3 regions of the Lottiidibacillus patelloidae genome follow, and region 1 is predicted to be linked to each of the others. Evidence: riboswitches for the same ligand, from Rfam matches in the RefSeq annotation. Region 1 holds a riboswitch; each other region holds the start of a gene.
The links. Region 1 has a riboswitch for thiamine pyrophosphate ahead of tenA (thiaminase II). Riboswitches for the same ligand answer to the same signal wherever they lie in the genome.
Positions count from the first base shown of each region.

Region 2: linked by a shared signal. The riboswitch ahead of CIB95_RS08370 (ECF transporter S component) and the one ahead of tenA (thiaminase II) in region 1 are both predicted to bind thiamine pyrophosphate.
Region 3: linked by a shared signal. The riboswitch ahead of thiE (thiamine phosphate synthase) and the one ahead of tenA (thiaminase II) in region 1 are both predicted to bind thiamine pyrophosphate.

Region 1 covers NZ_NPIA01000001.1:211,479-222,546, reverse strand. The annotation lists gene asnB (asparagine synthase (glutamine-hydrolyzing)) at 1-1,200, opposite strand, end outside; gene CIB95_RS01260 (DUF1516 family protein) at 1,328-1,693, opposite strand; gene CIB95_RS01255 (ornithine--oxo-acid transaminase) at 1,853-3,049, shown strand; gene CIB95_RS01250 (hypothetical protein) at 3,087-3,512, opposite strand; gene CIB95_RS01245 (TIGR00266 family protein) at 3,536-4,330, opposite strand; gene CIB95_RS01240 (SAM-dependent methyltransferase) at 4,396-5,097, opposite strand; gene CIB95_RS01235 (NUDIX hydrolase) at 5,156-5,563, opposite strand; gene CIB95_RS01230 (glyoxalase superfamily protein) at 5,581-5,958, opposite strand; gene CIB95_RS01225 (aminoglycoside phosphotransferase family protein) at 5,955-6,902, opposite strand; TPP riboswitch at 7,029-7,135, shown strand; gene tenA (thiaminase II) at 7,214-7,891, shown strand; gene CIB95_RS01215 (hypothetical protein) at 7,916-8,254, opposite strand; gene CIB95_RS01210 (arsenate reductase/protein-tyrosine-phosphatase family protein) at 8,616-9,095, opposite strand; gene CIB95_RS01205 (GNAT family N-acetyltransferase) at 9,127-9,657, opposite strand; partial or broken gene CIB95_RS01200 (NUDIX hydrolase) at 9,759-10,162, opposite strand; gene CIB95_RS01195 (hypothetical protein) at 10,358-10,657, opposite strand; gene CIB95_RS01190 (hypothetical protein) at 10,784-11,068, opposite strand, start outside.
Region 2 covers NZ_NPIA01000003.1:343,824-354,891, forward strand. The annotation lists gene CIB95_RS08305 (reverse transcriptase-like protein) at 1-279, shown strand, start outside; gene CIB95_RS08310 (DMT family transporter) at 282-1,196, shown strand; gene CIB95_RS08315 (divergent PAP2 family protein) at 1,208-1,660, opposite strand; gene sspL (small, acid-soluble spore protein L) at 1,747-1,902, shown strand; gene CIB95_RS08325 (5'-3' exonuclease) at 1,979-2,851, opposite strand; gene CIB95_RS16340 (hypothetical protein) at 2,959-3,099, opposite strand; gene CIB95_RS08335 (VOC family protein) at 3,244-3,627, shown strand; gene CIB95_RS08340 (hypothetical protein) at 3,689-4,015, opposite strand; gene CIB95_RS08345 (M3 family oligoendopeptidase) at 4,050-5,741, opposite strand; gene CIB95_RS08350 (DUF4878 domain-containing protein) at 5,820-6,224, opposite strand; gene CIB95_RS08355 (DUF420 domain-containing protein) at 6,350-6,877, opposite strand; gene CIB95_RS08360 (energy-coupling factor transporter transmembrane component T family protein) at 7,033-7,830, opposite strand; gene CIB95_RS08365 (ABC transporter ATP-binding protein) at 7,820-9,301, opposite strand; gene CIB95_RS08370 (ECF transporter S component) at 9,315-9,920, opposite strand; TPP riboswitch at 10,020-10,125, opposite strand; gene CIB95_RS08375 (AEC family transporter) at 10,291-11,068, shown strand, end outside.
Region 3 covers NZ_NPIA01000002.1:144,329-155,396, reverse strand. The annotation lists gene CIB95_RS04750 (rhomboid family intramembrane serine protease) at 1-945, shown strand, start outside; gene CIB95_RS04745 (hypothetical protein) at 942-1,820, opposite strand; gene CIB95_RS04740 (M42 family metallopeptidase) at 1,910-2,953, shown strand; gene CIB95_RS04735 (spore germination protein) at 3,104-4,567, shown strand; gene CIB95_RS04730 (YqgQ family protein) at 4,843-5,034, shown strand; gene nfsA (oxygen-insensitive NADPH nitroreductase) at 5,036-5,785, shown strand; gene CIB95_RS04720 (LTA synthase family protein) at 6,069-7,934, shown strand; gene CIB95_RS04715 (M14 family metallopeptidase) at 8,153-9,340, shown strand; TPP riboswitch at 9,387-9,496, shown strand; gene thiE (thiamine phosphate synthase) at 9,591-10,226, shown strand; gene thiS (sulfur carrier protein ThiS) at 10,223-10,420, shown strand; gene CIB95_RS04700 (thiazole synthase) at 10,423-11,068, shown strand, end outside.

The sequences.
Region 1 (11,068 bases):
TTCACGCTCTAGGTCTTCTTTGCGGTGAAACCATGGGTACCCTCCAAAAATCTCATCGGCACACTCTCCTGATAAGCCAACCGTAACATCACTTTTAATTTTCTTGCAAAACCATAATAATGATGAATCAATATCTGCCATCCCCGGTTGGTCACGAACAGTTACTGCTTCTTTTAAATACCCTGCTAAATCTTCGTTTGTGATGACACAGTTATGATGAACTGTATTAAAGGCCTCTGACATTTTCTTAATCCAAGGTCCATCACTATTTGGCTGAAATTCATTTTCCTTAAAGTATTTATCATTATCGATATAATCAATCGAATACGTATGAAGTCGTCCGCGATTTTCTTTTTCGAAGTAGTTAGAAGCAATTGCCGTTATTGCACTAGAATCTACCCCACCAGATAAAAATGTTGCAACGGGAACATCTGCGACGAGCTGCCTTTCTACAGTATCGACGAATAAATGTCTTATTCTTTCTGCTGTCTCTTCGACATTGTCATTGTGCGGTGCACTTTTCACATTCCAATAACGCCAAACGTTTAGCCCAGACTTCGTGTATGTTAGCGCATGTGCAGGTCGCAATTCTACTATATCTTTAAAAATTCCGTGCCCTGGAGAACGCGACGGACCTAAACCGAAAATTTCACATAAGCCTGATTGATCAACTTCTGCGTTCACACTCGGATGGGCTAATATTGCTTTTAATTCTGAGCCAAAAATTAATGCCCCATCTTTTTCATAATAAAAGAGCGGTTTAACACCTAAACGATCTCGACCAATAAAGAGTTTTTCTTCGTTATGTGTCCATATCGCAAATGCAAAAATTCCATTTAAATGATCGACACATTTTTCTTTCCATTCGATGTAAGCAGTCAATAATACTTCTGTGTCAGAATGCGATTCGAACGTATAGCCTCTTTTTAATAACTCTTTCCGAATATCTTCTGTGTTATAAAGCTCACCGTTATAAACCATTGTATATGTTTCATTGTCCTTTTGACGGGACATCGGTTGAAGACCTCCCTTTGGGTCTACAACGATTAATCTACGATGTCCAAATGCAACGTGATCAGCGCAAAACGTTCTTCCATCATCAGGACCACGATCTGTTAATTTGTCCGCCATTTTAATGATTGTGGACTGTTCATTTTTTAGATTTCTCTTCCAATCAATCCACCCTGTAATTCCACACATTTTACTCTCCCTCTCGTTTTCTGCCATTTCAAGCTGTATTTATTGTATGCAAGAGAGATTTATTATTGCATGTCGATATAGAAAAAGAGCCGTAGACATATGTCTACAGCTCTTACAGTGCTAAGTATTATCCCATAAACGAGAATGGTAATACACCTAAACCTAAGTATAAGATTGTTGCTACGACAAGAATAAATTGAATCCAATAATGTGATTCTAATGTTCCCTTTTTCGTACGAACTAAAATCTTTTCAATTAAGAATAGTACATAAAGAGAAAGAATTACTTTCAATGATAATGCTACCATAACAGCTGAATAGCTATGATATTGAAAAACCATCCCTATTCCTGTAATTGCAGTTAAAAGTAAAAATAAGCGCAATACCATGTGTGTAATTTTCGCACCTTTTGCTTTACCAAGCTTATGCAGAAGTAAAACAACAATAAATAATACCAATACCATTATCCAAGATGACACGTGTGCATGTAACATTTTTTATCCTCCTATGTATAGATAACTTTTTTCTTATCATATCATGTTTTATTGTAGAAAAGGAACGCATAATAAGGAAGAGGGAAAAGGAATATACAAACGTAAGAAATGATTGTTATAATGGAAACGTCTACATAATAAGGAATTGGAGGTAATATTATGACTACAAAAACAAATAACATAATTGAAGTCACTGAAAAATATGGCGCAAATAACTATCACCCACTGCCAATCGTTGTATCTGAAGCAGAAGGTGTTTGGGTAAAAGATCCTGAAGGAAATAAATATATGGATATGCTTAGTGCATACTCTGCAGTAAACCAAGGACATCGTCACCCTAGAATTATTGAAGCATTAAAGGCACAAGCAGATAAAATTACTTTAACGTCTCGTGCATTCCATAACGATCAATTAGGACCTTGGTATGAAAAGGTTGCTAAACTAACAAACATGGAAATGGTTTTACCAATGAACACTGGTGCTGAAGCGGTTGAAACAGCGGTAAAAGCTGTTCGTCGTTGGGCATACGATGTAAAAGGTGTTGCGGAGAACCAAGCGGAAATTATCGCATGTGTGGATAACTTCCACGGGCGTACGATGACTGCTGTATCTTTATCTTCTAATGATGAATATAAGCGTGGATTCGGACCAATGTTACCTGGGATAAAAATTATTCCTTATGGTGATTTAGAAGCATTGAAGAATGCGATTACACCGAATACTGCAGCATTCTTAATTGAGCCAATTCAAGGTGAAGCAGGGATTATCATTCCTCCAGAAGGATTCTTAAAAGCTGCATATGATTTATGTAAGCAAGAAAACGTATTATTCGTTTCTGATGAAATTCAAGCTGGATTAGGTCGTTCTGGAAAAATGTTCGCTTCTGACTGGGAAGGTTTCAAGCCAGACATGTACATTTTAGGTAAAGCATTAGGTGGCGGTGTATTCCCTATCTCATGTGTTGCTGCTGATCGTAATATTTTAGGTGTATTTGAGCCTGGTTCTCACGGGTCTACATTTGGTGGTAATCCACTTGCTTGTGCTGTTTCAATCGCTGCACTTGACGTGTTAGTTGACGAAAAGTTAGCAGATCGTTCATTAGAATTAGGAACTTATTTTATGGATGAGTTAAAGAAGATTGATAATCCAGTTATTAAAGAAGTTCGCGGTAAAGGATTATTTATCGGTGTTGAATTAAACGAGCCAGCACGTAGTCATTGTGAAGCACTAAAAGCAGAAGGTTTATTATGTAAAGAAACGCATGAAAATGTTATCCGTTTCGCTCCACCACTAGTAATTTCAAAAGAAGAACTAGATTGGGCGCTAGAGCGAATTCGTAAAATTTTATCAGCTTAAGACTGCAAAATCGCTTAGGGGTATCCTAAGCGATTTTTTATTGATCATATTTCCATCTTTTATATTTGTCCTCAGAATTTGAGTAAGTGTATAATCCCATAAGCATACCGATGACATAAAAGATTGCTAATTTTATTATAAACCCCTGTATCGTATGAGTCCCATCACTAATTTCCAAAACTATCGCTAGTGGGAAACTGTAGAAAGCAGGTCCATGAATGAAGATGAAATACTTTTTCCCTTTTTCACGATCCTTTTCCCATTTCAGCATGATATCTTCCTTTGTAGTTCTAAGTTCTCTAGGCAAATAAGTAAAAACTCCGATTAAAAGTACTACTCCTATAATGACATCAATTATAGCTATTGGATCCTTCAATCCAGAATATATAAGGAAAAGGGAGTATATAAAAATGATAATCATCACTAATACTATGCGATAATTTATTGGCTTTTTTTCAGACATCTAACTCCCCCTTTCGTGTTCTATTAATCATCACCGTTAAGTAAGTCACCAATTCCACCTAAGACGCTGCCTTCACCTTTCGATTTCCCGCCATTACTTGGTGCACTAGCAAAGATTCGATCTGCTAAGCGACTGAAAGGAAGTGATTGAATCCAGACAGTACCTGGTCCTTTAACTGTTGCAAAAAATAATCCTTCCCCACCAAATAGGGCCGTTTTCACTTTGCCAACATATTCAATGTCATAATCCACTTCTTTTGTTAATGCAACAAGGCACCCTGTATCTATTCGAAGTCTTTCACCAGGCTGTAATTCACGACGATGAATTGTTCCACCTGCATGCAAAAATGCTAACCCATCACCTTCAAGCTTCTGCATAATAAAACCTTCTCCACCAAAGAAACCTGCGCCTAATTTTTTTTGAAAGTCTATGCCAATTGAAACGCCTTTTGCAGCACAAAGGAACGAATCCTTTTGACAGATTACCTTTCCGCCAAGTTCACTCAAATCAACAGGTATAATTTTTCCTGGGTATGGAGCGGCAAAAGAAACATGTCTTTTTACTCCTCCATCGTTTGTATAGACTGTCATAAAGAGACTCTCACCAGTTACTAATCGCTTTCCAGCACCAACTAGTTTACCGAATAATCCACCTTTTACTTCTGTACCATCCCCAAAGATTGTTTCCATTTCAATATCGTCTTCCATCATCATCATACCGCCAGCTTCAGCAACTGCACTTTCACCTGGATCTAATTCAATTTCGACGAATTGCATGTCATCTCCATAAAGCTTGTATTCTATTTCATGTGCATTCATACTCTCACCTCTTATATACGTTATATGTATATAATTCTACGAGCAGGTAATAGCTCCTTTATTTATCACTCACCTTTAATTTGCATTAATGACGTCCATAAGAAGTCTATTCCGAACATTCCACTTTGAGGTGGCGTATTTTTCATCGTTCTTAAATGAATGATATTGAAGTGTTCTTCAAATATTTCTCTAAAACGTTCTTCTGAGTAACCGATTCCGCCTTTTAAACTTCTATCTCGATAAATTTCCCAATCAGTACTTGCTGGGGCACCATCCGTATTAAAGCAAACAATCCCGAAATAACCATTAGGTTTTAAAGCTTTACGAATCTTATTTAAATATGTGATCCTTCTATGCGGTGCAAGGTGGTGGAACATTCCACTGTCGTAGATGAAGTCATATGTATATGGTTCTACATTAAAATCAAATAAAGATTTACAAATGAAATTAATATTGGCCCCTGCCTCATCTGCTCTTTCTTGTGCCCACTTAAGTGCTGCTTTTGAGAGATCTAGCCCATCAACTTCGCACCCTTGTTTTGCCATATATATTGCATTTCTACCAGGTCCACAACCAATCTCTAATACTAGTGTAGGATTTAATCCATCTCTAAAATATTCGACTAAATTTTCATCAGGGGAGTTTTTGAAAAAAGGGATTTTCTTATCACGATCTTCATAAAAATCATCCCAAAAGACTATAGGATCTCTTAGTAATGAATCTAACAAGTTATATAATTGATCATTGTTTAAAATCTTTTCATCCATCAACGTATTAACTCCCTTCCACTAATAGAACTACTATATTCTCTTATTAATATCTTTATTAAAACTCTATATAAAATGGCTGTCTTTCTTCATCCAAACAATATTCAAATCGTTGCCTAAAGTTTTTGTGAGTGACCATCTCTAATGCTTCTTCAATCGGAAAAAAACCATAATCTAAACATTCATCTGTTGTCGTGAGGTTACCGCCGATTGGCTTCGCTAAAAATAATGTATTACATATCGAGCGACTTACATTTTGAAACACGCCACAAAATTTTGTCACTTCAATATCTAATCCACATTCTTCTTTCGTTTCACGAATGGCCGCTTCCTTCAAAGACTCTCCCTCTTCCACTTGTCCGCCAGGCATTTCCCAACCTCGACGCGGCCCTTTAATTAATAGGAGTTCATTTTTATCATTTAGTATAATAGCTGCCGCTGAAACGATATGTTTTGGTGGTGTCATTATGTATATCCCCTTTTTTACATATTTTCATAGAAATTTATTTTGTTTCCGAACGGGTCTGTCACTTGCATTTCCTTTGTATTCCAAGGAGTAACTTCAATAGCGGGCTTGGCATATTTGTATTGTTTTGTAGATAATTCCTCGTAGAGCGCTTCAATCCCAACTATTTCAACTCTAATTGCTGCACCAGGACTACAATCACCGTGATGTTCGGAGAAATGAAGGATACAGCCATTTAGTGAGACTTGCATATAAATTGGAAAGTTTTCTTCAAACTGATGTTGCCAATCTACTTGAAATGATAAATATCCTGTGTAAAACGCTATTGCTTTTTCAACATCAAAAATACGAAAAATTGGTGTTACTGATTTAAGGCTATATCCATAAGGTTTCATAGTACATTCTCCGTTTCATCGTTTTCTTGTGTAAACCATGTAGGTTTTTGAAGTTCAAAATTGTGATGCTCTTCTATAATTCTCTCAAGCCTAGTTTTCATTTCTTCTAATTGACCTGGCGCAAAGCGTTGCGACCATATTATTGATGAGAACAAAACCATCGCAACATAGACGGAATAAAGCTTCCAGAAATCTTCTGGAATTTTTCCATTAAAATAGCCATTCAACTGTCCAATGGAAAAAGGAATACTTATTTCAGTAGTAAATAATGCAATTTTGACGAAATCATGGTATGGATCGCCCCAATCAAAATTGTTAAAATCAATGACTCCACTATACTTTTTATCTTTAATAATTAGATTACTAGGACCAAAATCATCATGTTGTAATTGATTTGGACGACTTTTTAATAAATGTTTATTCTCTTCTATGTAAGCCAAAATTTTTTCATCATTGGATAGTTTAATGCCACATGTCTTATATGCTTCTGTATAGCGATAATGTTTACTCATTGCCCGTTCATACCATGAGTTCATGTGGTTTGGAGCTGGTATACGATGAATCCTTGCTAAGTCTTTTCCTGCAGAAACTCCTATTTTTTTCTGATCATCCTCTGTAAAAAGGGGCAAGTATTCTCGTGCTTCTTCACCTTCAATATAGGATACGATGTAATAACATAAACCTAATTCCTTAAATTTTCCTATCTCTATTGGTTCTGGGCACTGTACATCGAATCGTTTTGCCTGCTGCAATACCTTTATTTCTGCGCTCTTTCGCTCGTAAGACTCAATCTTACCTATTCTAAGTAGATTTCTTTGGCCATCCGCAAACGAGACGAGATACTTTTTATCACTAGAGTATCCTTTTTGGATTAAAGAAATGCTATTAGCTGATAGGATGCTTGTAATATTATTCTTCAATACATCGATTGATAAATTGTGCATTTGTTCATCTCTCTTTTTATTGTCATATTTTATTCTTCTTTTCGTATATTAAATTGTAAACAAATTTGACTTTCTACTTATCTATCGTTATCCTTTATTTAGAAAATTTTACTAATAATAGAATAGTTTGTCCACTAGGGGAGCCTTTTAAAGGCTGAGATTAAAGTGCTACTTTAAGACCCTCTGAACCTGATCTAGTTCATACTAGCGTAGGGAAGTGGTGTATAAATGTTATGTATAACGTTTTCTACAACCACTTTCAAATAATTGAAGGTGGTTTTTTATTTTTAAAAACAATGAGGAGTGATTGTATGAAATTTTCAGCACAGCTAAGAAATGAAGCAAATGCTATTTGGGAAGCAAGTTTTGCCCATCCTTTCGTCAAGGGAATTGGGAAAGGAGATTTACCGTTAGAAAACTTCCGGTACTATGTGATGCAAGATGCTTATTATTTAACACACTTTGCAAAAGTTCAAGCGTTAGGAGCGGCTAAAGCAGGTGATTTACATACGACAGCAAGAATGGCTGCACATGCGCAAGGAACGTATGAAGCAGAGTTATCGCTTCATGAAAATTTTAGTAAGCGTTTAGGAATTACAAAAGAGGAAATGGAGAACTTTAAGCCTGCACCGACTGCATATGCGTACACTTCCCATATGTACCGCGCGGCTTATGAAGGTCATATCGGAGACATTATTGCAGCCATTTTACCTTGCTATTGGTTGTATTATGAGGTTGGTGAACGCCTTACAGACGAATCTCCACAAGAACCGATTTATCAAGAATGGATTGCAGCTTATGGTGGGGAGTGGTTCCGAGAGTTAGTTGAAGAGCAAATTAATCGACTAGATGCGATTGCCGAAACTGTGTCAGAAAAAGATCGTGAAAGAATGAAAGAACACTTTATCATAAGTAGCTACTATGAACTAGACTTCTGGGAGATGGCTTATACTTTAGAAAAGTGGTCTGAAAATAAAGTTTCTATATAAAACAATAAGGAACTTCCTAATGCGTTAGGAAGTTCCTTTATCCATACCAATGCCAACATACCTTTTATGTTCTTTCATAACGAGATTCTTAAAAACTTCCTTTTCTTGTTCACTATCATAAAGGTTATCTAAATTATTCCCATTTGCTAAATATCGTTTAACTTCATAATTATTAAATATAATATGGTCATATCTGGGATCATTCATAAATTCTCTAAACCATGATAATTCTTTTTGTAGCTCTAACACAGTTTTTTCATGCGAAAAAAATATATTTCTAATTTTCTTCCATATAAACAAATCTACCAAAAGCCCAATAATAAATCGTACTATAAAACCAATGATATCAATAATAAAGTGCATAGTACTCTCCTAATTACTTTCTATATCTTTTAAGTTCATTTTAACTTATTCACTTTTTCTAAGTCATGTAATCCAAGTCTACCATTTTCATAAGTGATGATTAATCGTTCAATATGTGGAACAACTTCATCATTGTAGAAAACAGTTAATCCATTAACTTCCTTTACAATATCCCCATCTTTTAACTCATCCAGAGTTAATTTAAAGTTAGATAAACCTCATGTGCTTTTTTCGTTATAGCCAATTCTTACACCTGACTTCTTCCATTTCCCCATTAAGTGCTGGAGAAATTGACTTGCTTCAATTGAAATCTCCATTCATATCCTCATTCCTATCCTATTGGCCATTAGCCATTTTCCCATTACCTTTTCACCTGCATCTTTTGAAGTTTAAGTAAGTTGTTCACAAATGCAGGCATCGCTCGTAGAAGGTCATCGACCATATTCTTAATTTCAAGTAAGTAAAGCCCTTTTTCATCTGGAGGCGGTACTACTAAAGAACTTTCATCATTTTTATAGATTTCATTAAATACGTATATCTTTTCGCCATATTGCTCAAAAAGATATTGTTTGTGCTCAACACCCATTCCAACAATCACATCATATAAAGTGAAAAAATCTTTCTCAAATTGATTTCTTTCAAAAGAGGACGTATCTATCTCTAACTCTTTCATTCTTTCAAAATGAATACTAGAATACTTACTTAAGTCGCTATTCGCTCTTACTCCTGCTGAAGCAACTTCAATTCCTTTTATATTATTCTTCTTTAAGTAATGTTTAAGACACATTTCTGCAGATACACTTCTTGTGTAGTTGTCTGTACATAAAAATAGCACTTTCATTAGCTTCACCAACTCATCTTTTCAAATAATTTTAATAAGGAAAATCGTCATTAATACTCGTCTTCGTTTTATTTTCCCAATCTTCACGAATCATCGCGTAGCCGACGGAATCATATAAATTTCCTCTCTGTCTCCAAGACTGACGGTGATAGGCCTCTTTTACATAGCCACTTTTAAAGAATGTTTTCCGCATTGCATAATTATCTACTCTTGTATGGCCTTCAATTCTTATCATCTCTGGATAGGTACTAAAAACAAAGTTCGTTAGCCAATTTACAGCTTCTTTACCTATTCCTTTCCCACGCCACTTTTCCTTTAAACGAATATCAAATAAGCAAGTAGGATCTTCTAAATCAAACAATCTAATCAAGCCAATTTTCTTATCATTATTTGTAATCCAAAAAGTTCTGTTTCCTTTTTCAGTATAAAAACCATTTTCTAAATTTCTTCTTATTGACTCTTCTGTAGGGTTTTCTTGTCCATGAAAACTCCACGTTTCAGAAGTTAAGAAATCTATTAATTCTAGGGCCATTTCTTTTGTGAATTCTATGTATGTATACATATTAAATCTCCGTTTCTATTTTCTTTTTATTACAATAACATAAGAAATTAAGGTTTAGTAAAATTTTTACATAAAAAAACAATGCTACCCAAAGCACCGTTTTAAATCTTTTCTTTATATATTAGTTGCAGCTTTTCAGCAACTTGGAAAGGTTTTATATCGAGTTTGCTACAAGTGTCGATTCAACCCATACTGGTTCATATGTCCCTCTTTCACTGCAATTACGTTTGAATTCTTCACCTTGTCCAGTTCCGAAGACTCCTTCAATGATTTCTGCCATAAAGAAGTATTGTTTTCCATTAAAGTCTAACGTATCAAAACATTCATTTACTTTTATTGTTACGCCTAATTCTTCATAGGCTTCTCTTTTCGTTGCTTCTTCAGGCGTCTCCCCTTTTTCTATACCTCCACCAGGAAAGACGTAATAAGTGACATGATCTTTCACTCTTTTAATAAGCGCAACTTTATTGTCTTTAATGATTATAGCAGAACCTCGATTTCTCACTTTTTGCCAAAGTATTCGAAGTTATTTAGTAATAGATGTGAAAATATTAATGAGAGAAGATAGGCAATGACAGGTTCATTCGTCTCCCATGTTGAAACTAGTGAAAAGAAAAGTAAAAAGGACACTCCTAATAAAAGGATTAAGTATACAAAAATACTAATTAACGTACGCATATTATTCTCCTTGCTCTTAAAGTTATTTTATTTTTTCTACTTCTTGGGTTAAATAATTTACTGTATACTCTGATTTCACTTCAATATTTCCATCGACCATTTTATATACTCTTATATAATACTTGTTATCTTTCTCTTCAGTAAAGTCTATTGTATATTCATTTTGTTCCTCACTGCTTAACTGTTGATAGATTAGGACCTCGGCATCATCTTTTGATAATTTCTCCTGTTGATTGTCTGTATCGTCAATTGTTGCACTTCCACAGCCTACTATACTGAACATACTTATACAAATTACCAAAGCCATAATCAACTTTTTCATATAAATAATCCCTCCACCAAAGTTATTTTACTTTCTATAATTAACTTTGTAGATTTATATATATAATTCCATTCTGTTTAGTCTGTGATAAAGCTTGAACGGCATTAAAGTATGATATTTTACTTATTATCTCGCACGTAACTGAAAACCCATCTTAGAAACTCCAGAATCTGCAACTTCATATTCGACAAACAGCATAAAATCTTCATTGTTAACCTTAAAGTCCTCTTCCTTAATTTTGATTGTTGTCTTCGTACTTTGCCCAGCCTCTAAGCCTTGCGAGTACGCTGTATCACAAATTTCGGGCCTCACCTTACCTGTGTAAGAAATTAATGCACCACAATCAAAAATGATTTGAATCATCTCATCTGTTAAATTTGTTATTGTCGCCGTAACATCATAGACGTTTTC
Region 2 (11,068 bases), on a different contig from region 1:
GTAAGTAACCATGAAGCTGAATTTTTGGCGTTGATCATTGCGCTCGAATATTGCATAGAGAATGAATTTAATGTAGTTTCAATAAAAACTGATTCTCAACTTGTTGAACGAGCAGTAGAAAATAAATATATAAAAAACAAAGCATTTAAAATACATTTAGATAAAGCTTTACTTATGATAGATAAAATAGAGTTATTTTTTATTAAATGGATTCCTACGAAACAAAATAAAGCAGACCAATTAGCGAAGCAAGCTATTCGCTTAAATAAAGAGGTGTGACTATGAATAATAAAACACTTTTTGCGGATAGTAGTTTACTTTTTGTTGCTTTTATTTGGGGAACCACCTTTGTTCTAGTTCAAAATGCAATTGATACGTTACCTCCACTTGCATTTAATGCAGTGCGTTTCTTTATTGCTGCAGCTTGTTTAATCATTTGGCTTGTTTCAATAAATAGAAAAAAACAGGTTGCAAAAGTATCCTTAAAGATTATTACTTCTGGAGTCATATTAGGAATACTATTGTTCGCTGGATATGCATTTCAAACGATTGGACTATTATATACGACAACTTCTAAAGCTGCATTTATTACAGGATTAAGTGTTGTATTAGTTCCCATATTCTCCCTTATTTTATTTAAGCAAAAGCCACAACTCTTTCCTGTAGTGGGCATATTTTTAGCTTTAATTGGCTTATACTTACTAACTATGATCAATACATTCGGTATTGCTTTTGGCGATTTGTTAGTTTTAGGTTGTGCTATTTCCTTTGCACTGCACATCATTTATACAGGATATTTTGCTAAAAAACATGAGGCACTAATGTTAACAGTCATTCAGATTACGACCGTTTCCATATTAAGCTTTACCAGTTCTTTACTTTTTGAAGATTGGAAAAGTGTTTTTTCCTTACAAGTGTTGTTGAACAAAGATGTCATGCTAGCAATTGGAATTACTTCTTTCCTTGCTACTGCACTTGCATTCTTTATCCAAACATCTACACAACAATATACTACACCAACGAAAGTCGGAATCATTTTTGCAATGGAACCTGTATTTGCAGCATTAACAGCTTTTCTCTTTACTAGTGAGACATTAGGAAAATCAGCTATCATCGGATGTTTCCTCATTTTCTTAGGAATGATATTAGCAGAGCTTCCTGCTATTAAAAAATTAAAAAGATTAAAGCAAGCATAGCGCTTGCTTTTTTATTTTGATAAGGATGCACTAATTGCTCCTAGTAATACTCCAAGTACAGCTCCTCCAGCAACCTCTTCAGGTTGGTGACCAAGCATTTCTTTTAGTTCTTTTTCACGGCGTGTGTGAAATACTCCAGGGTGGTCGCCTGCTAACTTTTCTACTTCTTCATCTAAATCATTTACTTGAATAGCTATTTCACCAGCATGACGCCTAATTCCTTGTGCATCATACATAACAATTAATCCAAAAATTGTTGCAAGAGCAAAATCAACTGACGTAAATCCTTTTTTCAAGCCGACATACGTCGCTAAAGAAGAAACTCCAGCCGAATGAGAACTCGGCATTCCCCCTGTTGAAAATATTGTTTTAATAATCCCTTCGTCCTTGTCTTTTGCAAAAGGAATTTTCAATACTTGTGCTATTCCAATTGAACATAAAGCAGTAGCTATCGCACGATTCATCATCTCACCTCAATTAATATTGTTTTATTGCGAATCAGTTTCTATGCACATATTTTTATGGGGTTTTGCAAAACGTAATAATGGAGGTGAGTGAATTGGCAACTCATAAAAGTAATAAAGATAACCGTGGTTCAGTAGCATCAAGTGTAAATCCACAAGGACATAGTAAAGATGCCGGAATAGAAAATGAACCTAAGACAGAACTGGAAAACCGAGCTAAGAAACGGAACACGAAATCTTAAAAACGTAGAAGTGTAATAGTTGTTGATTTAACTTCCCTAAAAAAAAACACGAACTGTTCTCCAGTTCGTGTGATACTTAGCCTATTAATTTCATTAAATTCTTAAATTCAAGTTCTTCAAACTTAAACTTTACTACTTCAGGTATCATGTTCCATTCTGCTTCATCAATATTGCATTCTAAAGGTACGTCACAACGAATAGTAGCTAAGTCTCTTGATAAATGAAGCATATCAAGGTCTGCTTCAATTTTCTTACGGATTCCAGCTGATAATGATGATAAATTCTCTAAAATCCCTTCAATACTACCGTGTTCAGCTAGTAACTTTAATGCTGTTTTTTCTCCGATACCTTTTACACCAGGATAATTGTCACTCGTATCACCCATTAAACCTTTTAAGTCTATAAACTGAGCAGGAGTTAAGTTCTTCTCTTCCAATAGTGTATCTGGACCATAAACCGCATAATTTCCAATGCCTTTTTTCATAATAATTACTTTTATATTATCGTCGACTAGTTGAAGAATATCTTTGTCACCAGTAAGGATTTTAACCTCTAATTCTTCAGAAGCGTATTGTTTAGCAATTGTTCCGATACAATCGTCTGCTTCATAGCCAACCACCCCAATATTCGGTACACTAAAACTATCAACAACTTCTTTAACTAAATCAAATTGAGGAATTAACTCGACTGGCGCTTCATCTCGGTTAGCTTTGTATTCTGTATATTGTTCCGTGCGGAATGTTTTACTACCCATGTCCCAGCAACAAATAACATGACTTGGATTAAAAGTTTCGATCGAATCCCAAAAGTACTTTACAAATCCATGGACAGCATTTGTTGGCAACCCTTTACTAGTTTTCATAATGTATCCACTGAATGAAGATGCAAAATACGCTCTAAACAAAAGCGCCATCCCATCTACTAATAATAAAGATTTTTTTTCTGACAAATTAATCGCCCCTCTCCCATTTTCCAACTTCTATTTTAACATGAAATACATAAGAAAAAACCTCTTCCTGTAGAAAGGAAAGAGGTTCCAAATACTTACAAACTAATTTATTTATTTTTAGGATTACTCATTTTTTTCGTTTCTACTTCCGCATATGAAGCAAATTCTGCGTCTTGAGAACGTTTTTGCATTTGTTTTGCATTATTATTTCGCATAGCATTTGCATTTGCATTTTTAGTTTTACCCATTCTTCCACCACCCCTTTCCTAATGTTTCTACTATTTGTAAAATCAGTGTAAATCATTCGTGTTATGTTGCAGCATAAAATTAGATGTGTTAAAAAGTTATGCTAAACTGTAAATAGATAATGGAAGAGGAAAGGAAGAATTATGTTGAGGATTAAATTAACTAGTGTATTTGTAGAAGACCAAGAAAAGGCATTGAAATTTTATACAGAAGTTTTAGGATTTATTAAGAAGACAGAATTACCTGCAGGTGAATACAAATGGCTAACTGTCGTTTCTAAAGAAGGCTCTCAGGATCTAGAATTATTACTTGAACCAAATCAGCACCCTGCGGCTAAAGTGTACCAAAAAGAGATTTATGATGCAGGTATTCCAATTACTGCATTTGAAGTGGACGATATGGACAAAGAATTTATTCGACTAAAAAGTTTAGGAGTAAGATTTAAGCAAGAACCGATGCAAGCTGGTGATGTAACAATTGCTGTTTTTGACGATACTTGTGGAAACTTAATTCAATTATATCAAGCATGATGAGCAAGTTATAAAAGAGTAGATAAAAACGCAGGGAGATGGTATCCCTGCGTCTTTCATTCTATGCATAGTTGTTAACGACGAAATCGCTAAATTCTAAATAAAACCATGTAACTCCAAACATAATTATTAAAATAAAAATGAGAAGTAACCTTGCCATATCAAGGTTCGTATTTAACTTTAAGCTAAATACTATACCTAATACGACTGAAATTGGCAGTATGAAATATATGTGGCCATACTCCAATAATTGGCGATCTAATTGATAGCGAAGCACTTTTAATAAAGGCCATGTAGGATAATCAAAAGGGATAAGTTTTATGCTTAATGTAGCTAAGGCATAAAAACTTATGATAAATCCTATAATGAATTTTTTATAAGAAAACATTTAGGGATAAGCACTCCTATCCACATTATAAGATTTATTTTAAAGCATCCAATTCTTCTGAAATAAACTCCATTAATTCTTTTACCATCTTCGCAGAAAAATCAAAGGATATACCAGCTGTTTCATAAACTTCTGGTAACGATTTTGACTTTCCTAAAGAAAGTGCTTTTTTATAGTTTTCAACAGCTTTTTCTGGGTTTTCTTTGAATTGTTTGTACATTTGTACTGCACCAAGCTGAGCTATTACGTATTCAATGTAATAGAACGGAACTTCAAAAATATGAAGGGTCATTACCCAACGGTTTGCAAGTGCATCTTCATATCCTGAGAAGTCAGTATTACTTGCGAAGAACTGTTTTGCTAACTGATAAAACTTTTCGTTCCTTTCCTCTTTCGAATGCGAAGGATTTTCATACATCCAATGTTGGAACTGGTCAATTACCACTCCATGTGGCAAGAACTTAATTATGCCTTCTAATTGTTCTCTCTTTGCACGCTTTAAATCTTCTTCATTATCATAAAATTGATCCCATAAATGCATTGAGAATAACTCCATTGTCATACTCGCTAGCTCTGCAGACTCCATCGGTGTATCCTTATATTCAGAAAGCGGCAGTTGTTCTTTGTACATATTATGAATACAATGGCCCATTTCATGGACTAATGTTGTTAAATCTGACTGGTTTCCTGTAGCATTCATAAAGATGAATGAAAGATTAGATACCGGTAGCGGCGCACAAAAACCACCAGGTGATTTTCCTTTTCGGTTTTCTAAATCTAACATGTCTCGCTTATTCATTTCAGAAATTAAATTGCCGAACTTAGGATCAATTTTATTTAACATTGTTTCTGTTCCAGAAATTAATTCTTCTACATTTTTAAATGGTTTTAGTGGCAGTTTTCCTTCTGGTACTGCTTGTACGTCCCATGGTCTATAATTCGAAACATTTATTTCCGCTTGATGTTTTTTTTCTAATGCTTCTTTTAAAGGGACAACATGTTCTTTAATTGCAGCTGCTAATTCATGACAATCTTCTGCAGTATATGAGAAGCGCTCATATTTTTTAAACATAAAGTCTCTATAATTAGCAACATCAGCATTTTTGGCTTTTTCCTCACGAATCTTAATTAAGTCTGACATTATATCGCCTAGTTCATTATTTTTAGAAAGAAGCGATTCATGCACTAATTTCCAGGCTTTCTCACGCACAGTACGGTCACTATCTTTTAGAAAAACTGCCATTTGACTTAATGTTTTTTCTTCACCATTCCAGTTAACTGTTAAGCTTCCCGTAATCTCAAAGTAACGCGTAGAAAGTTTTTCCTCTTCTACCTCTAGCTGAATATTATCTTCTCTAAATAAATTAATAGCATTTTCTTTACTTAGTATGTATTGCTCATAATAACTAGTATCTAAAGCATGGCGAAATTCACTATTGTAAAATTTCTCATCATACTTCGCTGTATACTTTTTTATTAATGGCTGAATAACTTCTGAGTCATGTTGGTAAGCCTTCTTAATGTCTTGATCTGTATTATCACATTGTAAGGCAATATAATGTCCAGTTAACGTTTCTTCAATTTCTTCAAGGACAACTGATTTATCTTGCAACCATTGGACTAAATCACTTGTTGACTTTATTTCTACATTTAAAAGCGTTTCTAGCTTATCCTTAACGAGGTTCTCATCATTTAGAGGTATATTTTCTTGATAAAATTTTTTCATTTAATACCACACCTATTCTTATTATTAGTTATACATAGAAATAGCTCCTGCCAATTGACAAGAGCTACAATAAACTTTCTATAGGTTTTCTGAAATAACCCACCATTTATCGTCTCTTTTCAGTAGTTGAATTTGTGCTTCCTTTTCAGTAGCCATACCATCAACAACGATTGTAACAGTAACGTTTACGATTTTTCGACCGTCTTCTCCATCTTCAGTGGAACCCATCTCATATGAATGAAGAATTTTATCATTTTTACTAGCCTCAGCCGTTTCCGTCATTTCCTCTATTGTTGTACCTAAGTAATCCGCAATTTCTTGTAGATGTTCTTGGTCTAACAAACTAACCATTGCCTTAATATCTTGTTTTTTCATTGATTTTAAGTACAATTCTGCTGTAGCTTCGGGTGAATCTTGATTATTACAAGCCATTAATACAACTGTCATAAATAAAAGTGTCATCATTACTACCAATTTTTTCATATTTTATCTCTCCTCTATGAAGTAAAATCACTGTAAGCCTATCTTACCATAAATATATTAGATTTTTCTGCAAAATTATATGAACAATAAAAAAAAGCCTCCACTTAAAGTGAAGGTACTACAGTTTAGTAATATGGTGAAATCATTAAATATACAATTACGCCTGTTAAGCTTACATACAACCAAAGTGGCATAGTCCATCGAGCAATTTTGCGATGTTTTTCTACTTGCATCGTAAATCCTCGAACTACAGTCGTAAGTGCTAGAGGTACGATTACAATTGCTAATAAAATATGAGAAATAAGAATAAAGAAATAAACATATCTTATAAATCCTTCTCCACCAAAAGGTGTAGACTCTGTTAAGTAATGATAAGTAACATAAGATAGTAAAAATAACGCTGTTGTAGAAAATGCTGCAATAATAAATCGTTTGTGTAAAGTAATATTTTTCATTTTAATAGCGTAAAGTGCAGCTAGTAAAAATACAAATGTAAAACTATTAAAAATTGCATTAAACATTGGTAAGATAGTGACATCAAATCCTGTCTTCCCTTCATACCCTGGGAGGAAAAATAGGATTGCAACTAATGCATTAATAGCTATTGTTAAAATGACAATGATTGGTGTGTAGTTTTTAGTATTTTCATTCATTGGCGTCCTACTCCTTTAAACTTATTATACAATTAGTAGCATACATGAGAGGATAATAGAACGCAATAAGAAAGAGAAGTTCTAATTAATAAGAGAACATATGTCAACTTGGCTTTATTTATTTTCAAGAAAAAACTCACAAAAGATTTGTGAGTTTAATGACGAACATCAATAACTTGGAAATATGGAAATTGTAACCCGATATAATAGGTAGATATTATGATCAATATCATCAACGTGATAAAGTATAAATCCACCCTAGAAAAGCCTGTTATATAATAATACGTTCTATTTTTAGCTGCAGAAAAACGTTTTGCTTCCATTGCTACCGCTATTCGATGTGCACGACGAATACTTTGTGAGAATAGCGGAATAGTATAGCGTTTAAGGCGTAAATAAAAGCTAGTTAATCCCTTACCACTCTCTGCACCCCGGACTTTTAAAGCATACCTTAACGTTTGCAATTCATCGAATAATATAGGTAATAATCGCAATGCTGCCATAAAAGCATAAGCATATTTTGGACTTACCTTTAATTGTTGCATTAAGGAATAAAAGAGCATTACTGGGCGTGTTGTTAATGCAAACAAAAGACTTAATGACGCGAATACTAACGCACGAAAACCAATGTGAATCCCTCTGAATAAACTTTCTTCACTCACTTTCACTAATGCCCATTCAAATAAGACATTGCTACCTTTTCCAAACATAATCATCGTACTTGCAGTTGAAATGAAAATCAGAAAAAAAGGGATACTGAATAACAATATTCGTTTTTTTGGATGACCTGTCATAAAGAAAAATACGGCGTATAGGACGATCGCTAAGTTAATCATCACATTAGGGTTATGAATAAATAATACTGTAAGGAAGATTACAGTTAATAAAATTAATTTTAGACTTGGATTAATTTTATGAATCCAAGTTTCTTTAACAACGAGACTATCGTACATAGAGCTCGCTCCCCTCTAGTGACGCAGGTCTTTCACGCTTCCTAACCTCGTAATCTTCAGTTAATATTCCTTGTTCAATTTGCCAAACCCTAGTTGCAAAGTGTTCAACAATATGAAGATCATGGGTAACCATAATAATCGAAGTACCGTTTTCTTGCAATAACTGAAGGTGTTCTAAAATCTCAAACGTATTTTTTGCATCTTGACCAAAAGTTGGTTCATCAAGTAACAATACTTTTTGATTTTTTACAATTGCTGTTGCGACACTTAACCTTCTTTTTTGCCCAATTGATAATTGGTACGGGTGATTTTCTGCAAACGCCGTTAATTGAAATTGACGTAATATTTTCTCCACCCTTGGCTTTATTACTTTTTCCGGAACTTGATCTATTCTTAAGGTAAAAGCAACTTCATCATAAACTGTATTTGTAACAAACTGATATTCCGGATTCTGAAAGACAAAGGACATCTCTTCAGTTAGTTTAGTTCTTTTTGAAACTACTTTCTCAGCAAATTCATACGTTCCACTAGTTTTGATGAGTTGCATTAAGGCATGTAAAAACGTGCTCTTACCAGCTCCATTTTCCCCGATGACAGTAATCCATTCCCCTGGTTTTACTGAAGTAGAGGAAACAGCTATTTTTATTTCTTTCCCTCTATATCCTTTAAAATCATCAAGTTTCAATAAATCAGACTGCTCATTAAAGTGGATTTCTTGCTGATAACTCTTTTGTTTGCTATTTATATATTCATTCCAAACATCTGGATACCAAATACCACCACTAATTAGTTCCGCTTTATTATTAGCAAAAACATCCTCTTTTTTACCATCTGCGATAATCTGTCCATTACTGTTAAATAAGATAATTCGGTCTACAAAATCAATAACTTCATCTATTTTATGCTCAACAATAATTACAGTTTTATCTTTACTAACGTCCTTAAGTGTTTGCCAAACTTGCTTTGTACCTTCGGGGTCTAACATTGCAGTCGGCTCGTCTAAAAAAAGAACTTCTGGGTCTAATGCCAAAACAGATGCAATGGCTAGCCTTTGTTTCATTCCCCCAGAAAGATGTTGAATATTTGTGTGCAAGTTCTCTAAACGAAGATTTACAGTAGCGAGCAGTTGTTCAATACGTTCTTTCATTTCAGGTTGAGGAACTTGTAAATTCTCTAGAACAAAGGCAATTTCTTCATCAACAAAGGGCATACAAAATTGACTTTCCGGATCTTGAAATACATAAGCCCAAGATTCTGGAACATTAATACTCTCAGCTTTCATTGGCACTTCTATAGAATTTGGAATAATTCCAGCCATGACTTGTAGTAACGTCGATTTACCACAACCAGATGGACCAAGCATTAATACTTTTTCGCCTTTGCGAAAACAAAGGGATAAATCCTTAAATAATAAGGATTCTCCCCCTGGAAATTTTAGTCTTAATTTATCTACACCATAACTTGATGTCATAAGATACTCCTTTTTAATCTTCTAATGCCTCATAGTCTTTTTGCTCTACTGGGCGAACTAGATTAGTTACACCTGTAAGTTCTAATGCTTTAACGATAGCATATGCAAAAATACCAGCAATAACAATTGCCCCTAGTGTACGTGCACCAATCATAATTAATAAATTCCATAACGCTAAATCTACGATATACCCATTGAAGTAATCGACAACAAGTGACCCAATTGTCGCACCAATTGCAGCTAATGAAACAACAATTACTGAAAAACGTTTATAGCGGAATGCTGCAAAAACAAGTTCTGCTCCAATCCCTTGTATTAGACCATAAATTAATAATGGAACTCCATAAGGGCTTCCAAGGATAAACTCTCCACTAGCAGCTACTAATTCTGCAATAATTGCTACACCCGGCTTACGAATCACTAAGAATGCAATAGTTGCAGCAATAAACCACATACCATAAACAAGCTCGTTAATATGAAAGCCAAATGGAGTTACGAATGCATAAAATTGTGCCCACAATACGTAAACAACTGCAAACACTAATGCAATGACAGCGGTTACTAATATATCGGCTAATGTTAACTTACTAGATTTTCTTTCTGATACACTATTATTCATTTTAATCTCTCCCCTGAAATTATATTTGAACAATAAAAAACCTGCACTATAGATCCAGTGCAGGCAAATATGTATAAGTTGACTATCGCAGTATTAAACGTTATCGACTTATTACTTCCTTGCGCTGGTATTATCCAGATCGAGTTTTGAGGGTTAGCAATAACATTGCCTCTCAGCCAAATAGATGGCACCCCTAGTAATAATTAGTTGGTTTTTTATTGTCGCTTTCATTTTATCGGTTACTTATCTTTTTGTAAATAGTTAATTGGTTAGAAAAGAAAAATCTCCTCTATTTTTTGTTAAATGTGTATAAATAGCCCTCACCGCTCTTGTCCTATTGCAATAGAATACATGGGAGGGATTTTTAATTATGATAAGTTTTTTTTCAATCTTTAACGAATTTTTTGTTTTATTTCTCATTGCTTTTATAGGATTCAGTGCAAAGTGGTTTGGAATATTTAATAAAAAAATTGATTTTGCTTTTACGCAAATCATATTATTTATTACATTACCTCTGTTAATCATACATTCACTCGACTATAAAATTAGCTTGTATATCTTCAAAGATTTTTTATGGTTAATCTTATTGTCAGTTTTCATATTATCTATAGCAGTAATAATTGCACATTTTTTAGTCAAACCTATAAAACTGTCTAGTTCTAGAAGTGGTGTTTTTCAAGCGTTGATGATATTTGGAAACCAAGGGTTTATTGGATTCGCACTTTGTTTTCTTTTATTTAAAGAACAGGGCATTGCCTACGCCACTATATTTAATTTATTCTTTTTAATATTGATTTGGACATATGGCGTCTATTTAGTTGCCCGAGATAAAGTTAAACTTCCATTATGGAAGCTCCTGTTTAATCCAGGCTTAATCGCTACCTTAATCGGCCTTATTCTTATTACGACTCCATTAACACTTCCATACACGATATCTAAATCATTTCAACTGATTGGATTGTGTACTATTCCACTATCAATGCTGTTCATTGGAAGTTTGCTTGGAAATATTAAAAAGTCAGACTTATATTGCTATTTAAGATATTATCCGCTTTGGTTGCTTGCTTTTATGAAATTATTACTATTACCATTACTCTTATTCCCATTTTTATTACTACACATCTCATATGAAGTTATAATGGTCGCAA
Region 3 (11,068 bases), on a different contig from region 1:
AAGTTTGGTGGAAGTACAAATATTGAAACACTAGTTTTATTTGGTGCAAAAAACAATCTCTTAATTTTAGAAGGTGAATGGTGGCGTTTTATTACACCAATGTTTTTACACATTGGATTTTTTCACTTAATCATGAATTCCATTGCGTTATATTATTTAGGGATGTTCGTCGAAAAAATGTATGGTACGACTCGCTTTTTATTTATCTATTTCATTGCAGGAATTATTGGTTCATTAGCTAGTTTTGCTTTTAACCCACAAATTTCAGCAGGAGCTTCAGGAGCAATTTTTGGATGTTTTGGAGCTTTATTATACTTTGGCCTTATTAAAAAAGAATTATTTTTTAAAACAATTGGAAAAAACTTATTGTTTATTTTAGCAATTAATTTAATACTCGGTTTTTCAGTTGAAATGATTGATAATAGCGGACATATTGGTGGATTAATAGGAGGTTTCCTCGCTGCTGCGATTGTCCAACTACCTAGTCAACAAGGGCTTCGTAAACGCTTTGTATATGGTATTGCTATCACGCTAGCTGCAAGCATCTTCACTTTTTGGAGCTATAACAATAATATTGAAAATCCGCATCCCCTCACAGTGATGCAGTTATCACAGCAATATATTGATGGAGAACAATATAGTGAAGCGTATGATTTATTAATCTCCCATTATGAACATGGTCAAGAGTTAGATGAATATCAGTTTCTTTTATCATATACGGAAATTCAATTAGGAAAATATTTAGAAGCAATCGAACATTTACAAAATACAATACAGTTAAATAGTAAATTTCATGAGGCACATTTTAATTTAGCACTTGTATATTTAGAAGTTAGTGAGCATAAAAAAGCTCTTTCATCGGCTGAGAAAGCATTACAATTAAATCCCGATGAAGAGAGCTATGAGAACTTATATAATAAATTAAAAGAAGCGACAAATCATTAACCTATTTTTTGAATTAGTTTTACATTTTTACCAGACTTCGTTTCAAATAATATAATAAAATGTGTGCTTTGTTTATCAAGTAGGATTAGAGGAAGGCTGCTCCCAATTGGGGAACTAATAGAGCCATCCTCTTCTTTAATTCCTAGGAAATAATTTTTATAAATTCCTTCCCACAGACCACCAATTGCTTTTTGAGATTGTTTTTTTGTTAAATTCGGCAGGGTTTTGTCATTATAATTAATTAGAGCAGTTAGTGGCATAGCGTAATAATCACTTGCGTTTAAAGCGGACGCTTCAAGTAATTTACCCCAAACATATTGTAATTGCTGTTTCCTTGTATTATCTAAAATGAACTTCCATTCTCTCTCTAGATTCGTTTCAGGAATTTTAAATGCTTCTAATGGGCTTAAAGGTGAATCAATTACATACAAAAAATCATAGCTCATTATTTGACTGCTTTTAATAATGTCATCTGGATAATGGATTTCTGCATGGTGAAAAGTAACGGTTTCATAATAGCTACTATCCTCACCGTTTATTTCTTTCTTTTGCTTAATTGTCGATGCGTTTTCTTTCCACTTTGATAAAGTTGCCGCAAGAATGCCATCTTCAAATACGAATGATAAGTCTTGTCGTAAATAAGCTTTGCGGTCGAGACGAGACTGTGATAAAAATTTAATTGTATATTCATCTTCGTCTTCCTGATCTAACAGATACACGTTTGAAGTAGCCTCGATAAACTGAACATCAGGGTCAATCGGAAAGAATATTAAACTTTCTTCCACTTCTACTTTATCATTGGATAAAAAATAGTAAGTACTGTAACATAAAGTTAAGATACATAGTAATAGTATTGTTATCTTTGTTGCTTTCAAAAGGAATACCTCCTTGGACAGCCTGCTATTTAACGATATGAACAAGCATTAAAAAATATTAATAGAAATCGTTAGGAGTGACTAATTTTATGAGTAAAGAAGTTCAAGATATTGTAACAACTATAAAAAATTTAGTTAATATTCCAAGCCCTTCAGGAAATACAGAAGAAATTATTTCCTATGTGGAATCTTCATTAAGTAATTTTGACTTACAGCTAACGCGAAATCGTAAAGGTGGATTAATTGCGACGATTCGTGGAGAAAATGAAAATGAACATCGCATGTTAACAGCTCATGTTGACACACTTGGCGCGATGGTTAAAGATATAAAACCTGATGGACGTCTAAAACTATCTTTAATTGGTGGGTTTAGATGGAATGCAATTGAAGGTGAATATTGTACCATTGAAACGAGTAGTGGAAAGACATTTACTGGAACAATCCTAATGCATCAAACGTCCGTTCACGTTTACAAAAATGCTGGAGAAGCAAAACGAGATGAAAACAATATGGAGGTAAGAATAGATGCGAAAGTTCACAGGAAAAAAGATGTAGAAGATCTAGGTATCGCAGTTGGCGATTTCGTTTCTTTTGACCCGAGAGTAGAAGTTACGGATACTGGATTTATTAAATCAAGACATCTAGATGACAAAGCGAGTGTCGCTATTTTATTACAACTCATTAAAGATATCCAAACATCAAGTACAAAGCTTCCTTATACAACTCATTTCTTAATTTCAAACAATGAAGAGATTGGTTACGGCGGGAACTCAAATATCCCTGAACAAACGGTGGAATATTTAGCTGTCGATATGGGTGCAATTGGTGATGGGCAAGCGACAGATGAATTTACAGTATCAATTTGCGCTAAAGATTCTGGTGGACCGTATCACAAGAAACTACGTCAACATCTTGTGCAATTAGCAGAAGAAAATGAAATAAAATATAAAGTTGATATTTACCCTTATTATGGTTCAGATGCAACTGCGGCAATTAGAGCGGGGCATGATATTGTCCACGGTTTAATTGGTCCAGGAATTGATGCATCACATGCATATGAGCGTACACACACTGATTCCCTTCATGAAACATATAAACTTCTTAATAAGTATGTAATGTCTGAGATGATTTAGTCACTCTAAGCCTGCCGATTTCGGTAGGTTTTTTTATTTAAGCAATTATTTCAAGTGATGCTATGTTTAAAAGTAAGAATTCTAATGGTAATAGGTATGTTTTACCAAATTAATGACGAAAATGGGAGATGATAAGGAGGGATGACAACGATGGAAGAAAATAATATTCAACACCGGGTTTCGAGTGATATTGATAAAAATATATCCTATTTAAAAGAAAAATTAGGTGTTGAAAAAAGTTTCGATGTCATTCATTTAGATTTGGAATACGCCAATAAAAAAATGGCGATGTTTCTCATAGATGGATTTGCGAAAGATGATATATTACATTATTTAATGAAGCTCTTAGCAGATTTAAGTCCTGAGCAATTAGAGCCTGAACCACTAGAAAAATTATTAAAAACATATCTTCCTTATGTAGAACTTGAAAAGACGGAAGATTTAGATGTCATTGTAAATGGTGTGCTTGCTGGGCCAACAGTTTTATTAGTAGATGGTCTTAGTTATGCAATACTCATCGATGCAAGAACATACCCAGTTCGTGGACCTCAAGAACCAGATATTGAGAGAGTAGTGCGTGGTGCAAGGGACGGTTATGTAGAAACGATTGTTTTTAATACTGCTTTAACGAGAAGACGAGTTAGAGATCCATCTCTACGGATGGAATATATGCAGGTAGGTCGAAGGTCAAAGACGGATATTTGTGTATCTTATATTGAAGATATTGCAGACCCTGATTTAGTGAAAGAAATTAAAGAATCATTGGCAATGATCGATACTGATGGTATACCAATGGCTGAAAAGACAATCGAAGAATTTATAAGTGGTCGCCACTGGAATCCATACCCTGTTGTCAGGTATACAGAACGGCCGGATACAGCTGCAGCCCATTTATTTGAAGGACATGTTATCATCATGGTCGATGGTTCACCAAGTGTATTAATCACGCCTACAACTTTTTGGCATCACTTACAACATGCTGAAGAGTATAGGCAGAAACCGTTAGTTGGAGCATATTTGCGATTAGTTCGTTTTTTCGCAGTCTTCGCATCGATCTTCTTACTACCATTATGGTATTTATTTGCTACAAATCCTGATTTACTTCCGAAGGAATTATCTTATATCGGTGTAAATGATATGGGTGAAATTCCTCTGTTTGTTCAATTCCTAATCATTGAGGTAGGTTTAGATATGTTGAGGATGGCTGCCATACATACACCATCTTCATTAGCGACTGCCCTTGGATTAGTCGCTGCATTAATGGTCGGACAAGTTGCAGTTGAAGTAGGGCTATTAACTAATGAAGTCATATTATATTTTGCGATAGCTGCTATAGGCTCATTTGCAACACCGAGTTATGAATTGAGTTTAGCAAACAGGTTAGTAAGAATAGGGTTGCTAATTATGACAGCAGCGTTCCAAGTTGCCGGCTATGTATTGGGATTCTTATTACTGATGTTGTTACTAACTCGAATGAAATCTTTCAAGACACCATATTTTTGGCCGTTTATTCCATTTTCATACAGGGCGATGAGAGATGTTTTAGTAAGAACACCAATACCGCTTAAAAATAGACGACCAACTGTGCTTCACCCTAAAGATCCTGATCGTTAAAATGACGATGAGGTGAATGAGTGGGATGCAATAATTTTGACGAATATTTTTGTTTAATCTTATCTATATTTGGAATCCGGATCATTCAGTTTGAATCTGAACGATTCGGATTTTTATGTTAAAGTAAGTAGTCTGTCCAATTCCTTATAGAAAAAAAGTTTATTTAGAAACTTTTTTTGGAGTATTTATTTTTTGAACTGCCAATTTTCTACATACTTTTTCATAGTAATTAGTTATACTATCTAAGTGAAAAAAATTAAACATAAGGTGATTTTGTGAAAACTTTTTTTGAAGTACAACAACTATTGAAAAATTATGGAACGATTATATACACAGGTGATAAAGAACTTGATTATCAATTAATGGAAGATGAAATAAGAGAACTATACAATTCTAAACTAATAACTATTGAGCAATTTAAACAAAGTTTACTAATAATCAAAAGTCGAAAAAATAAAGGTGAATAATATGAATGATGTGATTCAAACATTATTGCAACATCGGTCAATTAGGAAATTTGAGAATAGGCTTTTGGATAAAGAGCAAATAGAAGCAATAGTAACGAGTGCACAGGCAGCATCAACGTCAAGTAACGTACAAGCATATGCAATTATTGGGATTACTGATCAATATAAAAAGGAAAGGCTTGCTCAGTTATCTGGAGATCAACCCTATGTTGCAAAAAATGGTCATTTATTTATTTTTTGCGCTGATTTATATCGTCATAAAGTGATTGCAGAGACAGAACAGGTGGATTTTTCAGAAACATTACAATCCACGGAAATGTATACTGTTGCAGTAATTGATGCGGCTTTAGCTGCGCAAAATGCTGCTATTGCAGCGGAGTCTTTAGGGTTGGGGATATGTTATATAGGTGGACTTCGAAATGAACTTTATGAAGTTAGTAAGTTGTTACAAACGCCTGAGCATGTTTTTCCTCTATTTGGACTAGTAGTTGGTTATCCTGCACATACTCCAGAACAAAAACCTCGATTACCTATGTCAGCAATGTACTATGAGGAGCAATATGTACACGATACTCAGAAGGTGCGAACTTCCATCGAACAATATAATGATGAACTAAGAAACTATTATGATAGCAGAGCAAAAAATTCTCGTTTAGATACATGGTCAAAGCAAATTATTCGCAAGATGTCAGTACCTTCTCGAATATATTTAAAGGACTTTTTAAAAAGCAAAGGGTTCCCAATGAAATAAAAAAATATAGTAAAATATCTACTAAAGCAGTTCTATTGTAAACCCTTCAACATATTGTTATAAATGGGTCGCATAAATAGTGTTAAAATTTACCAATAAAAAAATGAAACCTTTTTGAACATAAACTCGTCTAATGATACGAGTAACTATAATACAAGGAAAACGATAAAAAATTAGTTGATAGAAAAAGAGAAAAGAAGTATGATTGTTTTTGTTATTCTTATGAAGAATACAATAGATAAGTTTTCTGCAACACGTGTTACAACAATTAGGAGGAAATGAAATGAAAAATATACATTCTAGATTAGGCCTGTTCTATCTTGTCTCAGTATTATTATGGCTTAAGATGTATCTTGCATATAAAACACAATTTAATCTACCAACTGAATCTTGGACACAAGAGTTTATATTAATAATGAATCCACTAAGTTCTATTATTCTATTTTTGGCATTTAGTTTATTCTTTAGTGAAAATAAACGAGCTCACGTATTATTATTGATAAGTTTATTAAGTACGATATTATTATACGCAAATATTGTTTATTATAGATTCTTTACTGACTTTATTACTATTCCAGTATTATTCCAAACGAGTAATATGGGAGATCTTGGTGATAGTATTTTATCGTTAATTAACGTGTATGATATTTTGTTCTTTATAGATGTAGTAATTATCGGTTATTTTATTTTAACTAAAAAAGTGACTTTAAAACGTGCTAAGTTTGCTGATTCATGGGCAATGTTTGCTGTTGCAATCATCTTATTTGTAGTAAATGTTGGCCTGGCAGAAACAGAACGTCCACAGCTATTAACACGAACATTTGACCGAGAAATGTTAGTTAAAAATATTGGAACATACAATTATCACTTATATGATATTGTTTTACAGTCTAAATCAAAAGCACAACGCGTATTTGCAGATAGCAGTGAAATCGTAGATATTGAAAACTATGTAAAAGCTAACCAAGTTCGTCCAAATGACGATTTATTCGGAATAGCAAAAGGAAAAAACGTAGTACTAATTTCTCTTGAATCAACGCAAAGTTTTGTTATTAACGAAAAGATTAATGGAAAAGAAATAACGCCATTTTTAAATGATTTAATTAAAGATAGTTACTATTTCCCTAATTTCTATCATCAAACATCACAAGGGAAGACATCTGATGCCGAATTTATTGTAGATAACTCTTTATTTGGATTACCTAGTGGTGCGGTATATTTCACACATTCTCAAAACGAATATAAAGCGACACCTGAAATATTAAAGGATGAGGGTTACTATTCAGCATCATTCCATGCGAACAACAAAAGTTTCTGGAATCGTGATATTATGTACCTTACATTGGGATACGATCAATACTTCTCTCAAAGGTATTATGATATTACAGAAGAAAATTCTGTAGGGTGGGGATTAAAAGATATCGACTTCTTTAACCAGTCAGCAGACATTATGAAAGATATTCCGCAACCATTTTATGCTAAATTTATTACTTTAACAAATCATCATCCGTTTAAATTAAGTAAAGAGGAAAGTTATGTAGATCGTTATGATTCTGGAGATGGAACAGTCGACCGTTTCTTCCCAACTGTACGCTATATGGATGAATCAATAAAAATATTTTTCGACCGTTTAAAAGCAGACGGATTATATGAAAACTCTATATTTATCCTTTATGGTGATCATTATGGGATTTCAGAAAACCATAATGACGCGATGGCAAAATGGTTAGATAGAGAAATTACACCATTTGAAACAGTTCAATTACAACGAGTACCTTTTATTGTTCACATTCCTGGTCATAAAGACACAAGAGTTATTGACTCAGTAGGTGGACAAATCGATGTTAAGCCGACAATACTTCATTTGTTAGGTATTGAGACGACGAACGACATTATGTTTGGTACAGATTTATTGGCAGAAAATCGCGAATCGTATGCAGTACTCCGAGATGGCAGCTACATTATGGAAGATTACTTGTTTACAGATAGCAACTGTTATGACAAAGCAACAGGTGAAATAACAGATATTAGTAACTGTGAGCCTTATAGGGAAAAATCTAGACAACACTTACAATATTCCGATCAAATTATTTATGGTGACTTGTTACGTTTTTTAAATAAACCGGAAAATTTTAAATATCAACAATAAATAAAAAGCTTTGGCATATGCCAAAGTTTTTTTTTATTAAAAAATAAAACTTATCAATCTAACTCTCAAATAATACAATGCAGTTATCACGAGTAAAATGAAAGGAATCTGCTATTTTTCCTTTTGTATTACCAAAATACTATTTGTGGGTTTTTATAATAAGAATATCTTTCCTTTTCCATTGCATATATGTAAGTAGTGGAAGGAGTTGAAAGAGAATGTTTGTAAGTGCGTATAGTGGCTCAGATTTTGAATATTATAGTAAAATATTTGAAGTCCCTGAAGAAATTATAGCAGCTTCTAACGGGAACATTAACATGTGGTTTCCTCAAGCAAATAAAATTAAAATTCCAGGTTATATGCCAGCTTATTATCAGACAAAGCATAATGACACGCTACATTCCATCGCAGCTAAGTATAGAATAAATATTAATGCACTTTGTATAGTAAATCGAATCTTTTCAAGCAAATACCTTTATCCAGGACAAATAATCATTATTCCCCGCAAAATAAAAAAACTTATTGTTGATCCAGATGAACCTATCTCTTATGAGAAACTAATGCATTATTTGATGCAATTAACGTATTTATATCCATTTTTATTTACGAGAAACTTAGGTAAATCTGTCCTAGGTAAAGATATACCCGAAGTAATTGTAGGAACTGGTAGAAAAAGAGTTCATATTAATGCCTCCTTTCATGCGAATGAATGGATTACAACTAATGTTCTAATCTATTTTTTAAATGAATATGCACTAGCTTTAGCTAATAATGAAGAAATAAGTGGAAGAAGTGCTTTATCGCTCTTTAAAGAAACGCAGCTTTCGATAACTCCAATGGTGAATCCCGATGGTGTTAATTTAGTGTTATTTGGAGCGCAAGCTGCAGGGCCTTTTTCCTCTTATGTACAACAATTAAATAAAGGGAAAAACTCATATAAAGATTGGAAAGCAAATATTCGTGGTGTCGATTTAAATAATCAATTTCCAGCCGATTGGCATTTAGAAGTACCACGAAAACCACAAGTACCAGCACCTAGAGACTTTCCTGGTTATTTTCCGTTATCTGAACCTGAAGCACTTGTGATGGCTAATGTAACGGCGCATAGTAACTTTGACAGAGTAGTAGCATTACACACGCAGGGCAAAGAGTTTTATTGGGGATATAAAGGACTTGAGCCACCTGAATCCAAAAAGTTAGCAGCTGAATTTTCTCGTGTAAGTGGCTATAAGTCCGTACAAATGATCGATAGTTATGCGGGATATAAGGACTGGTTTATCCAAGTTTGGCGAAAGCCTGGTTTTACCATTGAATTAGGTGAAGGTGTGAATCCATTGCCATTAAGTCAATTTGATGAAATTTATGAAGATACAAAAGGAATTTTAGCTGCTAGTTTATATATGTAAAGGTTGTCATATTTTTCAAACACTGTCATACTATTAGTAGATGAATATTTAAGACTAGGGGTACCTATGTAGGTAGGTTGAGAAAAAGTCCACTGACTTTTACCCTATGAACCTGATCTGGATCATACCAGCGTAGGGAAGTCGGACTTGTGCTATGCTATTTTCATAGAAAAATAGATAGGCATATTTAGTAAAAATCGCTTTCCGCTTATGGAGGGCGGTTTTTTTATGGAAAAAGGGGGAGAAAAAAGTGGAATTTTCGTTATATGCCATTACTGGAGAGGAATTTCATCAAGGAAGAGACCTCGTGGAAGTGATGGAAGAAGCAATTTTAGGCGGTGTTGATATTATCCAGTTACGTGATAAGAATAGTAGCAAAAATGAAATCTTAGAAAAAGCAAAAAAACTTCGTGTATTAACAGAAAAATATAACGTGCCATTCATCGTAAATGACCACATTGATATCGCAATCGCTGTTGGTGCCGATGGAGTTCATCTTGGGCAAGGTGACTTACCTTTACTGGAAGCTAGAAAGATACTAGGAAACGATAAAATAATCGGTATTAGCACACATCATATAAGTGAAGCACGAAAAGCAGAGAGAGATGGTGCAGATTATATCGGAGTAGGGCCAGTTTTTCCGACGAAAAGTAAAAAAGACGTAGTCGATCCTGTAACGACAAGATATGTCCGCCAAGTTGCGAGTGAGATATCGATTCCATTCGTAGCGATTGGTGGAATAAAAGTTCATAATGTGGAAGAAGTTTTGCAAGCAGGAGCTACAAGAATTTGTGCAATAAGTGAAATTGTTGGTAGTACAACTGTCAAAGAAACGTGTGAGCAATTCATAGATAAAATTGCTAAATATAAAGGAGTAAACCAATGAATGTCACGATAAATGGAGAAAAGAAGGTTGTAACAGCACTTACTATTTCGGAACTTTTAGAAGAATTACAGCTAAACCCTGGTTTAATTGTTATTGAAATTGATGGCGAAATCATTGACCGTAGCAATTGGAACGAAGAACTAATTAAAGAGGATATAAATATTGAAATTGTTCATTTTGTCGGAGGTGGATGATCATGAATAAAAATAGACTAGTAATCGGAGAAACGGAATTAAAGTCTAGATTATTTTTAGGTACAGGAAGATATCCGAATCCATACATACAAGAAAAAGCGATTGAAGCTTCGGGTGCGGATGTTCTTACATTTGCCTTAAGAAGAGTAAATTTAAATGCCCCAAATGAAGACGCAATTTTACAGCATTTTGAAGGGAAACAGTTTACTTATTTACCTAATACATCTGGTGCAAAAAATGCTGAAGAAGCAATTCGTATTGCAAGATTAGCTCGGGCTTCAGGATTAAGTAATTGGATTAAAGTTGAAATAAGTGTATCAGAAAAGACGTTGCTCCCAGACCCTATTGAAACATTAAAAACAACAGAGCAATTAGCAAATGAAGGGTTTGTCGTTTTACCTTATACATCAGACGATCCGGTTCTATGTAAAAGATTAGAAGAAGCCGGGGCTGCAGCTGTCATGCCAGGTGGATCACCGATAGGAACCGGACTTGGAATCTTAAACCCATATAACATTTCCTTAATTGTTGAAGAGGCCAATGTCCCAATTATAGTCGATGCAGGGCTAGGTAGTGCAAGAGACGTTGTAGAAGCAATGCAACTCGGAGTTGATGGAGTTTTGTTAAATACAGCCGTTGCCAAAGCAA